One region of the Arthrobacter sp. Soil_C_49 genome, then DNA from elsewhere that is predicted to be linked to it. Evidence: predicted binding sites of a transcription regulator. Region 1 holds the regulator's gene; each other region holds the start of a gene.
The links. The regulator LexA, encoded in region 1, represses DNA repair genes until DNA is damaged. The targets are predictions, from matches to a motif close to TCGAACANNTGTTCGA.
Positions count from the first base shown of each region.

Region 2: the regulator LexA is predicted to act here: its motif matches at 2,324-2,339, upstream of AC3A4Z_RS17440 (LexA family protein).
Region 3: the regulator LexA is predicted to act here: its motif matches at 1,830-1,845, upstream of AC3A4Z_RS12960 (LexA family protein).

Region 1 covers NZ_JBDGJZ010000020.1:38,400-42,718, forward strand. Annotated here, with positions in the region: gene AC3A4Z_RS21730 (histidinol-phosphate transaminase) at 1-334, opposite strand, end outside; gene AC3A4Z_RS21735 (LysM peptidoglycan-binding domain-containing protein) at 404-760, opposite strand; gene lexA (transcriptional repressor LexA) at 1,142-1,876, shown strand; gene AC3A4Z_RS21745 (ATP-dependent DNA helicase) at 1,942-3,999, opposite strand; gene hflX (GTPase HflX) at 3,992-4,319, opposite strand, start outside.
Region 2 covers NZ_JBDGJZ010000012.1:80,081-84,399, forward strand. Annotated here, with positions in the region: gene treS (maltose alpha-D-glucosyltransferase) at 1-566, shown strand, start outside; gene AC3A4Z_RS17435 (Y-family DNA polymerase) at 571-1,869, opposite strand; gene AC3A4Z_RS17440 (LexA family protein) at 1,879-2,310, opposite strand; gene AC3A4Z_RS17445 (hypothetical protein) at 2,428-2,967, opposite strand; gene AC3A4Z_RS17450 (alpha/beta fold hydrolase) at 3,213-3,917, opposite strand; gene rsgA (ribosome small subunit-dependent GTPase A) at 3,960-4,319, opposite strand, start outside.
Region 3 covers NZ_JBDGJZ010000007.1:98,507-102,825, reverse strand. Annotated here, with positions in the region: gene AC3A4Z_RS12975 (hypothetical protein) at 539-709, shown strand; gene AC3A4Z_RS12970 (helicase associated domain-containing protein) at 706-1,374, shown strand; gene AC3A4Z_RS12965 (hypothetical protein) at 1,454-1,597, shown strand; gene AC3A4Z_RS12960 (LexA family protein) at 1,859-2,290, shown strand; partial or broken gene AC3A4Z_RS12955 (Y-family DNA polymerase) at 2,300-3,596, shown strand; gene AC3A4Z_RS12950 (hypothetical protein) at 3,633-3,947, shown strand; gene AC3A4Z_RS12945 (N-6 DNA methylase) at 4,032-4,319, shown strand, end outside.

The DNA of each region.
Region 1 (4,319 bases):
GGCCGGGTCCGCCGAAAGCCTGGAGGATCTGTTGGAGTACCTCGTTGGAACCGTTGGCCGCCCAGATGTTCGTCTCGTCTAGGCCGTGCCCCAAGTACTCCGCCAGGGCCTTGCGCAGTTCGGTAAATTCCCGGTCCGGGTAGCGGTTCAGGCCTGCGGCAGCCTCCGTTACTGCGGCACTGATGGCCGCGCGGACATCCGCGGGCACGCCATGGGTGTTCTCGTTGACGTTGAGGAGGATGGGGACATCCAGCTGGGGGGCGCCGTAGGGGGTCAACCCACGAAGGTTGTTGCGGAGGGGAAGCCGGTTCAGGCGCTCTAGCTGGTCATTCACCTGAACAGTTTAGTGCCCGTGCAGGAGACCGGAAAATGTGACGGTGCCCTGTTCGCGCTCAGCGTGCAGCTAGCGTGTGGGCACGTACAGCTGCTGGCCGGGGTGGACCGCGCCGGCACTCAGGTTGTTGAGCTGCACGATGTCCGCCACGACATCGCGCGCATCCCGCCCGGGATCAACGGTTCCGGCGATAGCCCACAGGGACTGGCCCGGCTGCACGATGACCGTGACCGTGGGGGTGACCGAAAGGTCTGCCGCCGATTCCGAGGCCTTTGCCGGCGAGTTGAAGAAGCCGGCAAGGGAAAGAAGCAAAGCCGCCAGCAGGACCAGGGGGATGCCGATCAGGACCACCTTCCCGCGGCGGGTCAGCCGCAATGGCGGCAGGGGTGCAGGACGCTCCGGCTGCCGGCTGGCCGGCTGCGACATGAGTTGATGCACCGAAAGAAGCTGCGGACGTGAACCCTGTGAAGCAGATGTAGCTGACATGAACTGAGCCCTCCTGGACCTGACCGTGCTGCCCGATGTTCCCTCAGCGCCGCGGCCGCTGGATCCGGAACTGGTCCGGGTTTTCGAACGGCTTCACGCTGAGTAGAACAAATGTTCGAACTTTGCTTTCTCTGTTTTAGCACTTATCAACGAATAATGTCGAGACTCGCTAGAACAAATGTTTGAAAATGCCAAGTGGCTGGCCTAGCTTTGAAGACAAGAACAACCACCTCTGAAGTTGATCAGCAGGGTCTGACAATTACGGCGGCTACTCCGGGTCCAGGCCGCAAAGCCGGGGCAAACTGAAAGGCATTGGCGAATATGGCAGCAGCAGCCGCCGGGGGCAGGGCAACCTCCCAACCGAAGAAGACCGCCAAGGGCCTGACGCCGCGGCAGAAGAAAATCCTCGAGACCATCCAGCGCTCGGTCAATGACAACGGTTACCCGCCGTCCATGCGGGAAATCGGCGACACCGTGGGCCTCGCGAGCCTCTCCAGCGTCACCCACCAGCTCTCGCAGCTGGAAAAGCTCGGCTACCTCCGCCGCGACCCTAAGAGGCCTCGCGCCATGGAGGTATTGATGCCCCTGACGCTGGATGGAGGTGCGCCCAAGGCGGCAACGGAGCCGTCCAGCCTTCTGCCGGGCAGCAGCGCCACGGTGACCGAACTTCCCACCGCCATGGACACCGCCATGGTTCCCCTGGTGGGCCGGATCGCCGCCGGCGGTCCCATCCTGGCCGACCAGGTGGTGGAGGATGTCCTGCCGCTCCCCCGCCAGCTGGTGGGCCAGGGAGAGCTGTTTATGCTCAAGGTCGCCGGCGATTCCATGGTGGACGCGGCGATCTGCGACGGCGACTGGGTGGTGGTACGCCGCCAGGCGGACGCGGCCAACGGCGATATTGTCGCAGCGCTGCTGGACGATGAAGCTACCGTCAAGACCTTCCGCCAGCGTGACGGCCACACCTGGCTGCTTCCGCAGAACACGCAATACGAACCCATTTTGGGCGACCACGCCACCATCATGGGCAAGGTTGTCTCAGTGCTCCGCTCGCTCTAGTCGGCCCGGTACGGCCGTCTTGCCGGCAGCGCGAAGGCGCTGCCGGCAAGGCGTAGGCGTTTCCGTCAGGCGTTCTCCTGCGCGAGCCGCTCAAGTGCCGCGATCGCCGTCGTACGGTCCGTTGTGGACCAGAAGGGCGGCATCGCGCCGCGAAGGAATCCGGCGTAGCGTTCGGTGGCCAGCCGGGAATCCAGTACCGCCACCACGCCTTTGTCCCCGGTGGAGCGGATGAGGCGGCCGGCTCCCTGGGCCAGGCGGATCGCAGCGTGGGTGGCCGAAACAGACATAAAGCCGTTGCCGCCCGCCTGCGCCACAGCGCGGGACCGTGCAGTCATCAGGGGATCGTCCGGCCGCGGGAACGGAATCCGGTCAATGACCACCAGCCGGCAGGACCCGCCCGGTACATCGACGCCCTGCCACAGGGACATGGTGCCGAACAGGCAGGTGTCGGGTTCGTCCGCGAACTGTTTCACAAGCGCCGTCATGGTGGAATCGCCCTGGCACAGGATGGTCATCCCCAGCTTTGGCCGCAGCACATCGGCTGCTTCCTCTGCCGCGCGCCGGGACGAAAAGAGGCACAGTGCACCGCCGTTGGATGCCTGGATCAGGGCTTCGAGCTCTGCCAGTGCCTCCGGCGACACGCCCCGGCCCGGCTTGGGCAGGTGGCCCGCCACGTAGAGGATGCCCTGCTTGGGATAGTCAAAAGGTGAGCCGACGTCAACACCGGACCAGCTCGGCGCCCCCTCCCCGACGAGGCCAAGCCCGCCCGCTGCGGGCTCGAACGCCGAACCGATGGCCAGGGTCGCCGACGTCAGCACCACTGTGTGCCCCGCGAACAGGCCCTCCCGCAGGCGGCCCGCGACGGAGAGCGGGGCTATGTTGACCAGCGCAGGAGCCGTCTCGTCCGGTTGGGAATAGCCCTGCTGCGGGTCAAACGAGCTGGCCCGGGAGAACCACACCACTTCCCGGTTCTCCCGGCCTGCCAGTAGTCGTTCACAAAGTTCCAGGATGAGCATCAGCCGGGAGCGCGCAAGCTGCCGCCCGCCGTCGGCCGTTGTGCTGCTGTCCCCCTTTGAGTCGGACAGGGCGGCCCGGCAGGCCTCACGCAGCTGGTCCACGCAGTCCAGCTGCTCATCATTCAGGCCGTTCGGCAGCAGCCCGTTGGGGACACCCGCCAACGCAACCTCAAGGTTGGCTGCAGCCGCGTTCAGAGCGTCCACGGTGATGGCCGTGTGCTTGCGCGCACCGGCAGCGGCGGCATGGACCATGGCCACCGAGAGCTGGCCGGACACCGCGCCGGTCACCCGGTCCTGGAGCTCGTGGGCCTCGTCCACCACCACCACATCGTACTCCGGGAGCACGGCCAGGCCTTCAAAAGCGCTGACGGCGAGCATGGCATGGTTGGTGACCACAACGTCGGCGTCGGCGGCGTCCTGCCGGGCCAGCTCGCTGAAGCATTCTGCCGCCATGGGGCACTTCTGCGCGCCCAGGCACTCCATGGAGGTGACCGAGACCTGCCGCCAGGCGCGGTCCGTGACGCCGGGCAGAAGCTCGTCCCGGTCCCCGGTGGTGGTCTTTTCCGCCCACTCCCGCAGCCGGACCACTTCCTTGCCAAGCTGCGAGGCGGGACCGCCCACCGCCGCAGCGAAATGCGGGACGCTGGTGTCCTCCCCCAGGGAAAACAGCTGGCCCTCGGAGGGTTCCTCCGAGGGAAAACCGCCTTCGAGTTTGTGCACGCAGACGTAATTGGACCGGCCCTTGACCAGCGCCACCTTGACGGGCCGGTCCAAGGCCGGGGTGATGGTTTTCAGGAGCCGGGGCAGGTCCCTGCCCACGATCTGGGTCTGCAGGGCAAGCGTTGCGGTGGACACCAAGGCAGGCTTGTCGCTCTCCAAAGCATGAGCGATCAGGGGAATCAGGTATGCCAGCGACTTTCCCGTGCCGGTGCCCGCCTGGACGAGCAGGTGGTCTCCGGTTTCGATGGCCCGGGCAACGTGCCTGGCCATTTCGTGCTGCCCGGTCCGGCTTTGGCCGCCCATGCCTGCTACGGCCCGGTCGAGCAGTTCGATCACGAACTGCTCGCCGGGCGCAGCTGTGGCTTCGTCGGCCACGGCGTCAGTCATGGGTGACGAATGATTCCAGTTCAGCCGCAAGGCCTTCCCGGACTTTGACTACTGCCCGGGTGCCGGCTTCATCGTGGTCAACGCTGATGATCTCAGCGTCCGATTCGTGCAGCTTGCTCACCAGGTCACCGCGGTCGTACGGAATGAGCAGGTCGAGCTTGACGGACGGCCGCGGAATGGCCTCACTGATGGCCTGCAGCAGCTCGGGGATCCCTTCCCCGGTGCGGGCCGAGACCACCACGTGCCGTGGTTCGCGCTGCTTCAGCCGTTCCACCACAAACGGATCCGCGGCGTCGGCTTTGTTCAACACGATGATCTCG
Region 2 (4,319 bases), on a different contig from region 1:
TGTTTGCCCTGTCCGGCTGGGACATGGTGGGCATGACCACGCTGGACAGGTCGCAGGTCCAGGAGCTCACTTCCCAGGGCGACACCCGCTGGATCAACCGCGGCGCGCACGACCTCATGGGTGTCAACGCCGAAGCGACAGTCTCCGCCTCGGGAATGCCGCGGGCGCGCAGCCTGTACGGGCCGCTGCCCGAGCAGCTCAAGGACGAGGGGTCCTTCGCCCGGCGGCTGCAGAAGATCCTGAAGGTCCGTGAGGAGTGGGGCATTGCCACTGGCCTGCTCCTGGACGTTCCGCAGGTCTCCCAGCGCGGTCTGCTGGTGATGGTGCACCGCCTCGCCTCCGGGCAGATCCAGGTGACGGTCCTGAACTTCTCGGGTGAAAGCATCACCGGCAGCGTGAACTCCAGCCACCTGGAGGCCGGCGCCGGCGTGCGGGACCTGTTCACCGAGGAGACGGTGGGCCAGGTGGATGACCTGCACAGCTTCTTCATCGAGCTTGGCGCCTATCAGGGAACAGCGCTGCTGATTGAGGAGCCGGCCGCTGAGGAGGAAACCGAGGGACCCTAGTTCCTCATGCTGCCTTGACCAGGGGGAGCTCGTCCCAGTGCGTGGTGTACCGGGGCGAGCGCATCCCGCGCTTCATGGTCCAGTCGGGTCCGCCGCGGATTCCGGCATGCCCCAGGCCGATGGAGCCGCGGCCGTAGCGGCGGGTGATGTCTTCCAGCAGCGGACCGATGTGCCTCTCCTCGTGGGGGTTTTCGAACGGTTCCAGCGGCTTCTGGTTACCGCTGGGCCGCAGGTCCGTGACCATGATGCCGGCGCGGGCGTACCTGGTGCCTTCGATGATGGAGGGCAGCAGTGCGTGCGCTGCTTTGGTGAGAATGACCGGGTCCGCTGTTGGCATGGGAAGCCGGATGCAGATTGAGGGGAAGGACGTTTGCCGGGAATTGAAATGTGATGTGCCGGCGAATGCGGTAAGTACCTTCGCCTGCAGGTGGTGCCTGGCCAGCCGCCCGCTGGCCATTTGGGCATAGACGCTGAGGACCTGCCGCACGTCCTGCGCGGTGGTGATCGGGGTGGAGAAGGAGCGGGAGAAGATCAGCTGGTCGCGGCCGATCCGGGCCTCTTCCATCGGGATGCACGGCGTGCCCTGCAGTTCAAGGACCGTACGCATCATCACCACGGAGAAGCGCTCACGGATCCTGACGGGGTCGGCGCGCTGAAGGTCCAGGATGGACTGGATGCCCATGGCGTTCAGGCGCCTGGTGATCCGTGTTGCCACGCCCCAGATTTCGATGACGGGGAGCCTGGCCATCAGGGCCTCCTGGTGTTCCGGCGGCACTGAGTCCCAGCGGCAGACGCCGGCGAACGCAGGGTTGTGCTTGGCCCACTTGTTGGCGAGCTTGGCCAGGGTCTTGGTGCGGGCGATACCCACGCAGACGGGCACCCCCACGTTCCGGGCGGTAGCAGCCTTTATGGTCCGGCCGAGCTCCAGCAGGTGCTCCGGGGTGCCTTTGACACCCAGGAAGGCCTCGTCGATGCTGTAGACCTCCAGCCAGGCAGAGTAGCGTCCCAGCAGTTCCATGACGCGGGCGCTGATATCCCCGTACAGCTCATAGTTGCTGGACTTGGCGATGAGGCCCCATTCCTTTGCCCTGGGTGCGAGCTTGAACCAGGGATCGCCGGTTTGAATGCCCAGGGCTTTGGCCTCCGGCGAGCGGGTAACAGCGCAGCCGTCGTTGTTGGAGAGCACGATCAGCGGCTTTCCCTCCAGGGAGGGGTCAAAGACGCGCTCGGCGCTGGCGTAGAAACAGTTCACGTCCACGTGGGCGATCTCGGGCATCTGCCGCATCAATGCCGGCCTGGCCATGGCCGCCTCTCACACATGGTGCAGGCACCTGGTGGCAACACCCCAGATGGTCAGTTCGCTCAATGCGGAAACCCTGATGTCCGGGTACCTGGGGTTTTCGGCCTGCAGCACCACTCCCCGGGCAGTGATCCTCAGCCTCTTCACGGTCAGCTCGCCGTCCAGCACGGCCACTACCACCGAGCCGTCCCTCGGCTCGAGGGCCCGGTTGACGATGAGCTCGTCCCCGTCACTGATGCCGGCCCGCTCCATCGAGTCGCCGGTCACCCGGACCACGAAGGTGCTGGTGATGTCCTTGATCAGATGCGCATTCAGGTCTATCCGGCCATCGAAGTAGTCCTGTGCAGGTGAGGGATAACCTGCTGCCACCGTCACCGGGGACAGCCAGGCCAGCTGCAAAGAGAGTCCCGCATCTATCACACGGGGACCGATAATAACGCCCACAACACACCCTTATTCGAATATATGTTCGATGTGTTGAGTGTACAGCGGAGGGCCGACAATGACGACGGCCGGACACGAAGGCGCTCCTGCCCGCGAGGGGCAGGAGCGCGGGGGTGCCTATTTCTTCGGGCACTTAAGGTCCGGGTTGAAGGCTGCGAACATGCCGTCCGGGTTGTCCCGCCACACCCACGCGTGGAGTGCGAAGGAATTGGGGAATGGCCCGTCCTCGAACTTGAGGCCGGCAATCGAAGGCCGGTGGGCCGCGGTCGAGATAAACTCAGCGGCCACCAGTTTGTACCGCCCGTATTCATTGGGCATGTAGACCAGAACCTCAGGCTTTCGGGCCTGGGTCTTGTCATCGATCAGTTCCTGCTTCGCGTAGTGGAAGCCCATGGCCCCCACGCCGGGTTTATCGATGCATTCGGTGATCTTCTTGTAGCCGTCCGCCTCCGCGTTCTCCAGCCAGCGATAGTTGTCCGTAACGTGGCGCAGGACTCTGACCAGCCGGCGCTGATCGTCATTGTTCCGCCAGTCGTCGCTCTTGTCCGATCCTCCGTGCCCGGACCCGCCATGCGCCACCGCAGCTCCGGGGGCAAGTCCCAAGGCAAGCGCCGCAGCGGCCGCCATCGACAGGAGCCCCGTCTTGGTGCGATTCATTGTTAATCTTCTGCCCCTCTGAGACCGATATGTTCTTCCAAGGGAGGCGAACAGCATGGGAATCCAGGTCCCCGCCTTCGCCAGGATGCCGGCAGATTCCCCCGGACCTGCCGGTGATAGGCCGCCGGGACGGAGAAACCTCCATCGACTAGGCGGCGTTTTCAGTATGCTCCTGCCGCAAAACGCGGCGCTACGCTACGGGCGGGTAGTAGGGGGTGGATTGGGGAGGCCGAAGGAGATCAGCCTCAGGCCGTACGTTCCACTGCCGCAAGGATGGCCCGTCCCAGTTCAGCCGGCCTGGTGAACTGCGGCCAGTGCCCGGTGGGCAGGTCCACGTACTCGACGTCGCGCATCCGGGCCAGTTCGGCAACAAAGGGGTGGCGGCCGGCGATCCACTCCTTCAGCATCGAGGACGGAAACTCGCAGGCGATGACGGTGGCGGACACGTCGTAGCGCCGCTCGTCACTCAGGTGCTGCCGGTCGTAGGCCACACCCTTCGGTTGGGGGATGGCCCGTGCACGGAAGGCTGCACGGAGCCCGTCGTCGAGGTCCACCAGGTCCGCGTCCTCGAAGGCCTCCCACGGCGGCAGTGGAACGTCGTCGCCGTCGGCCGGCAGTTCATCATTGATGACGCCCCCTTCGCCCAGGGGTCCGCTGTCCACATAGATGGCGCGCTCCACCCGGTTCGGCCGGGCATCCAGGACGCCGTGGATGATGGCCCCTCCACCCGAATGTCCAACGAGCACAACCTTGCCTTCCAGGGAGTCCACTGCGGCAACCACGGCATCGATATGCTGACGCAGGCCGATCCCGGCCCGGTCAGCGTCAACCGACTCCAGGCCGGGAAGGGTGAGCGGATGCGTCCGGTGGCCAGCGGATTCCAACACCGGCGTCACCTCTGCCCAGGAGGAAGCATCCAACCAGAAACCGGGAACCAGGATGATGTCCATGACCGCACCCTACCCGCCCGGACTGACAAACTGAACGCGCACTCAGCGACGCTTCCCCGCCCGTCCTTTAGTTCCGGAGCTTTCCTTCCTTTCCGCCGTCTCGCGCTCCGCCCACCGCTGGGACTTCCCGGCGGACACCACCTTCTGGTGCCATTCCCGCTGGTAAGCACGCTGCGCCGCGGCATCACTCCGGCGCGCCAGGGCAGCCAGTTCGCGCTGCAGTTTCAGGTAGTTGTGCCAGCGGCGCTCCTCCAGCACGCCGTCGGCGATCGCGGCCTGCACGGCGCAGCCGGGCTCGCCCTGGTGGGCACAGTCGGAGAACCTGCACTGGTCAGAAAGCAGCGCGACGTCGCCGAACATCTCGCCGATCCCGTCCTCGGCGTCGAACAACCCGAAACCGCG
Region 3 (4,319 bases), on a different contig from region 1:
CGAGCGCGGACAAATCGGGGGAAACGCACCCTCAAGGGCAATTGTTTTTTCGAGTCACGCGCCGGGCAGAACGACCGGCATCAACACTGCCAGCTAGTCCCAGACCAGCCACGTAAAGACTCACAGTTGTTTTTTGGCTGCTGGCGAAGCTTGCGTAGCTGTGCCCGTGGAGTCCCGTCTACCCGCCAGGGCAAGACCCGGGAAATCTTCGAAAGGAAATAAGCGACGAAGGAGCGCCGGAGAAGACTTTCCCGGGCCGCAGGCCCCGGGAGGAACGACAGGGGCTAGAGGGGCCGGAACGGGCACGTACAATCCGAAGGACAGCAGCCAAAAAACGTCGTAGACACACCAGGGCCAGGGACGGCGGAGCCCTGCGGAGCCGGCACTGGACCCAACAGCCGGCCGCGCCAGCGGACGCCCATCAACTGGTTGAAGCGCAGCGCAAACCAGGGCGAGCCCCGCGAGCCTGCCCTGTGTCCTGCGCAGCAATGTTGGGGTCGGGCGTAGGCTACGGCCTAAACAAATTTTGGGGGAATCAATGAACGTCAGTCCAAGCTTCGGCATCCTCGCGGTGCTCTACATCGTCGTGATGGCAGTACTGATCGGTCTGGCGATCTACGTCCTGATCCTGGTCATCACTTTTTTCCGGCTACGGATCGCTGAATTGAAGCGGACCGTCCCGCCGAAGGGACCCTCGAGACGACCATGACAGAGGCCCGGCGCCCATCGCCCCACCCCGACTTTGTCCGGCAGTACCGGCAAGGTACGCCGACATCGACGATCGCCGCCGCGGCCGGCGTCGCCGAAACCACCGTCCGGTACCACCTGCAGATCGCCGCGAAGGCAGACCCGGGCATCAGGGACGAACACAAAGCCGCCCAGCCCCCTGCCAGGCGGAAATCCGAGGCGGGCCTGCGGAACCTAGCCGACATCCTTGCCTTCCACGAATCGCATGGCCGGCTGCCGGTCAGCCACGCGAAGGCAGCACGGGAGCGTGCCTTGGCCTCTTGGCTGGCAAACCGCTGCCGGGACGCGGCCGAGGGGACCCTCTCCCCCACCTACCGGTATGCACTCGCAGTGATTCCTGGATGGGATAAGCCTTCAACCCGCAAGGCCGAGGACGAGAAACGGTGGCACCAGCGGCTGGAGGAACTCCACAGGATAAGGGCCGCCGGCGGTGACTGGCCCCGACATCAAAAAACAGGCGATCAGGCAGAGCGGACCCTTGGGGTGTGGCTGCACGGGCAACGGATCGACTACCGCGCCGGAAGGATGGACCCGGCCAAAGAACAGCAGCTGAACACCCTCCTGCCCGGCTGGCGGGAAGGCAGGGGCCACCGCGGCGGCCGACGCAAGACCCATTCCTCGCCGTAGATGCCCGAGGGCGCGGCGACAGGGACCGGGCGCGTGTCGAACGGGATGCCGGCGGTGAGATCCGCCTAGGGTCATGACCATGGAGCGGGATTCGTCCGGAGAGCTGGAAGGGCAAACATCGGTCAACGACCTGCTCGACGAGCCGATCGGAGCCGAACCCCTCCAGATGGCCCTGCCCATCCTCGTACAGATCCGCCCCGGCGAATTCCGCCGCCTCTCCTGACATCACCCGCGGCTGCTGAGCACACCAGCAGGCAATCCCCCTTCGGGGATAAGACCGGGCACCCAGGTGACCAGACTCCATGTCCGGTGCGGCGGGTTGTGCACACTGGCGGGCAGGTGGAGCCCTCCGCCCAACTCAAAGCTGTCCCCATTGTGTACAACCCGCCCCGGCTTAGCCTCCCGAAACCCGTCATGCACGAATGTCCGGCCCCCGGAGTACACTCAGTAACTACTCGAACATATTTTCGAAAAAAGGTGTGTCGTGGGCGTTATTCTCGGTACCCGTGTGATAGACGCGGGCGTTTCTTTGTTGTCGGTGCTGTTCTCTCCGGTGACGATTGCCGCGGGCTTTCCGTCGCCGGCGCAGGACTACTTTGATGGCCGGATCGACCTGAACGCCCACCTGATCAAAGACGTCACCAGCACCTATGTGGTGCGGGTGTCCGGGGAATCGATGGAAGGTGCGGGCATCAGCGACGGGGACGAGCTGATCGTGAACCGGGCGCTGGAACCGCACGACGGGTCCGTGGTCGTGGCTGTGCTGGACGGGGAGCTGACGATCAAGCGGCTGCGGATCACCCCGACCGGGGTGGTGCTGCAGGCGGAAAACCCGGCGTATCCGGACATCGTGGTGCCGGCCCTATCGGACCTGACCATCTGGGGTACCGCTATCCGCTGCCTGCACCACGTCTGAGGGCCCGTGATGTCTAAGCCGGCTCTGATGCGGCACATGCCCCAGATCGCGCACGTGGATGTGAACTGCTTCTACGCCTCCGCGGAGCGGGCGTTCAACCCCTCCCTGGAAGGCAGGCCGGTGATCGTGCTGTCCAACAACGACGGCTGCGCGGTCACCCGCTCCCCCGAAGCCAAAGCCCTCGGCATTGCCATGGGTGAGCCATGGTTCAAGCTCGCACCACGGGCGAAGGAATGGGGCCTGGTCGCGCTCTCGAGCAACTACGAGCTGTACGGGGACATCAGCGCGCGGGTGATGGAACTGTTAGGCCGGTACTCTGCCTGGCTGGAGGTCTACAGCATCGATGAGGCGTTCCTCGGCGTCAAAGGCACCCCCGCCGAGCTTTTGGCGATGGGCCGGGCCATGAAAGCGGCCGTCCGGCGGAACGTCGGCGTGCCGGTCTGCGTCGGGATCGCCGACGAAGACACTGGCGAAGCTGGCCAACAAGTGGGCGAAGAACAACAAGGCCTTCGGCGGGGTGTGCCACTGGGACTCCGTCCCCGCCCTGGAGCGCGAGGCGCTGCTGGGCCGGCTGCCCGTCGAAGAGGTGTGGGGCATCGCAGGCAGGCTGACCAGGCGGCTGAACGTGATGGGCATCTTCACCATCGCCGACCTGGTCCGGGCCGACCCCGTGGCGATCCGGGACAAGTTCAATGTCGTCGTGATGCGCACCGTCCTGGAACTGCAGGGAACCCCCTGCATCCCCATGGAAGAAGAACGCATCGGGCGGGACCAGCTGATCTTCTCCCGGTCCTTCGCCAAACCCATCACCACGGTCGCGGGGATCCGGCAGGTCATGTCCGTGTACGGGCAGCAGGCATCGGCGCGGTTGGCCAAACACGGGCTGCAGGCCAAAGTCCTCACCGCGTTCGCCGGAACCTCGCACTTCAACCCCAACGACACCTCGTACCCGTCGGTGTGTGTGCCGTTGCCGATGCCCACCGCTGACCCGGTGATCCTGACCAAAGCCGGCCACGCACTCCTGCCCCGGATTGTTGAGGGCGTCCGGTACGCCCGGGCGGGCATCATGGTCACCGACCTGCGCCCCACCGGCAACCAGGCACCCCTGTCCCTGTTCGAGAACCCGCACGAGGAACGCCACATCGGAACCCTGCTGGAGGACGTCACCCGCCGGTACGGCCGCGGGTCCATCGGCCTGGGCCACGGCGGGATCCGGGGTGGGCCGGACTGGACTATGAAACGCGACATGCTCTCCCCCAGATACACGACCCACTGGGACGAACTCCCCCTCGTCAAAGCCGCCTAACCACCACACCCCAGCACCACCAAGGAACGAATCTTAATGACCATCACCCCAGAAGCCCCCACCCTGAACACCCCCGTGGACGTCCGCTTCACCAAGACCGGCACTCCCCTGGCCGTCCGCCACGACGGACGCATCTGGGCCATCACCGAAGAACCCGTCCACTGGTTCACCAGGGACTCCTGGTGGGAAACCCGCCAAAGCGTCCCCGTAGGCGTCGGGAACGTCGTCGATATCGAACACTGGCGTGTTCAAGTTCGCCTCGGCGGGTCGGACTCGCCGCTGCGGACCTTTGAACTGCGCCGCGAACCCCTCGCTGAACAATGGCTGCTGGAAGCCATCACTGACAACTGAGCCGGGCGGCGGACAGACAATATTCATCAGCGGAGTTGCCGATAGGGTGGACGGGTCCCCTACCAGTCTTGAAAGAGTTTAACGATGCCCAACGAACGCGTGACCGAAATCCTTGTGCGAGAGAAGCTGCGCGCTGCAGGCTACGACATGGGCAAGGTCGAAGAGCAGGCCTCATCCGTCAAGAGGATCGACGCATTGCTTTCGAGGGCATCCAAAACAGGTAAGGGTGGCATTGGCCGCCCGGAATTCATAGTTCGCTTTCCAGGCCGTTCGGACACGCTTATGGTAATCGAATGCAAGGCGGATGTAGCCCATCATGGAAACCCGGACCTTGAGGTTCCACATGAGGACATCGCAGGAAAAGCCGTTGAC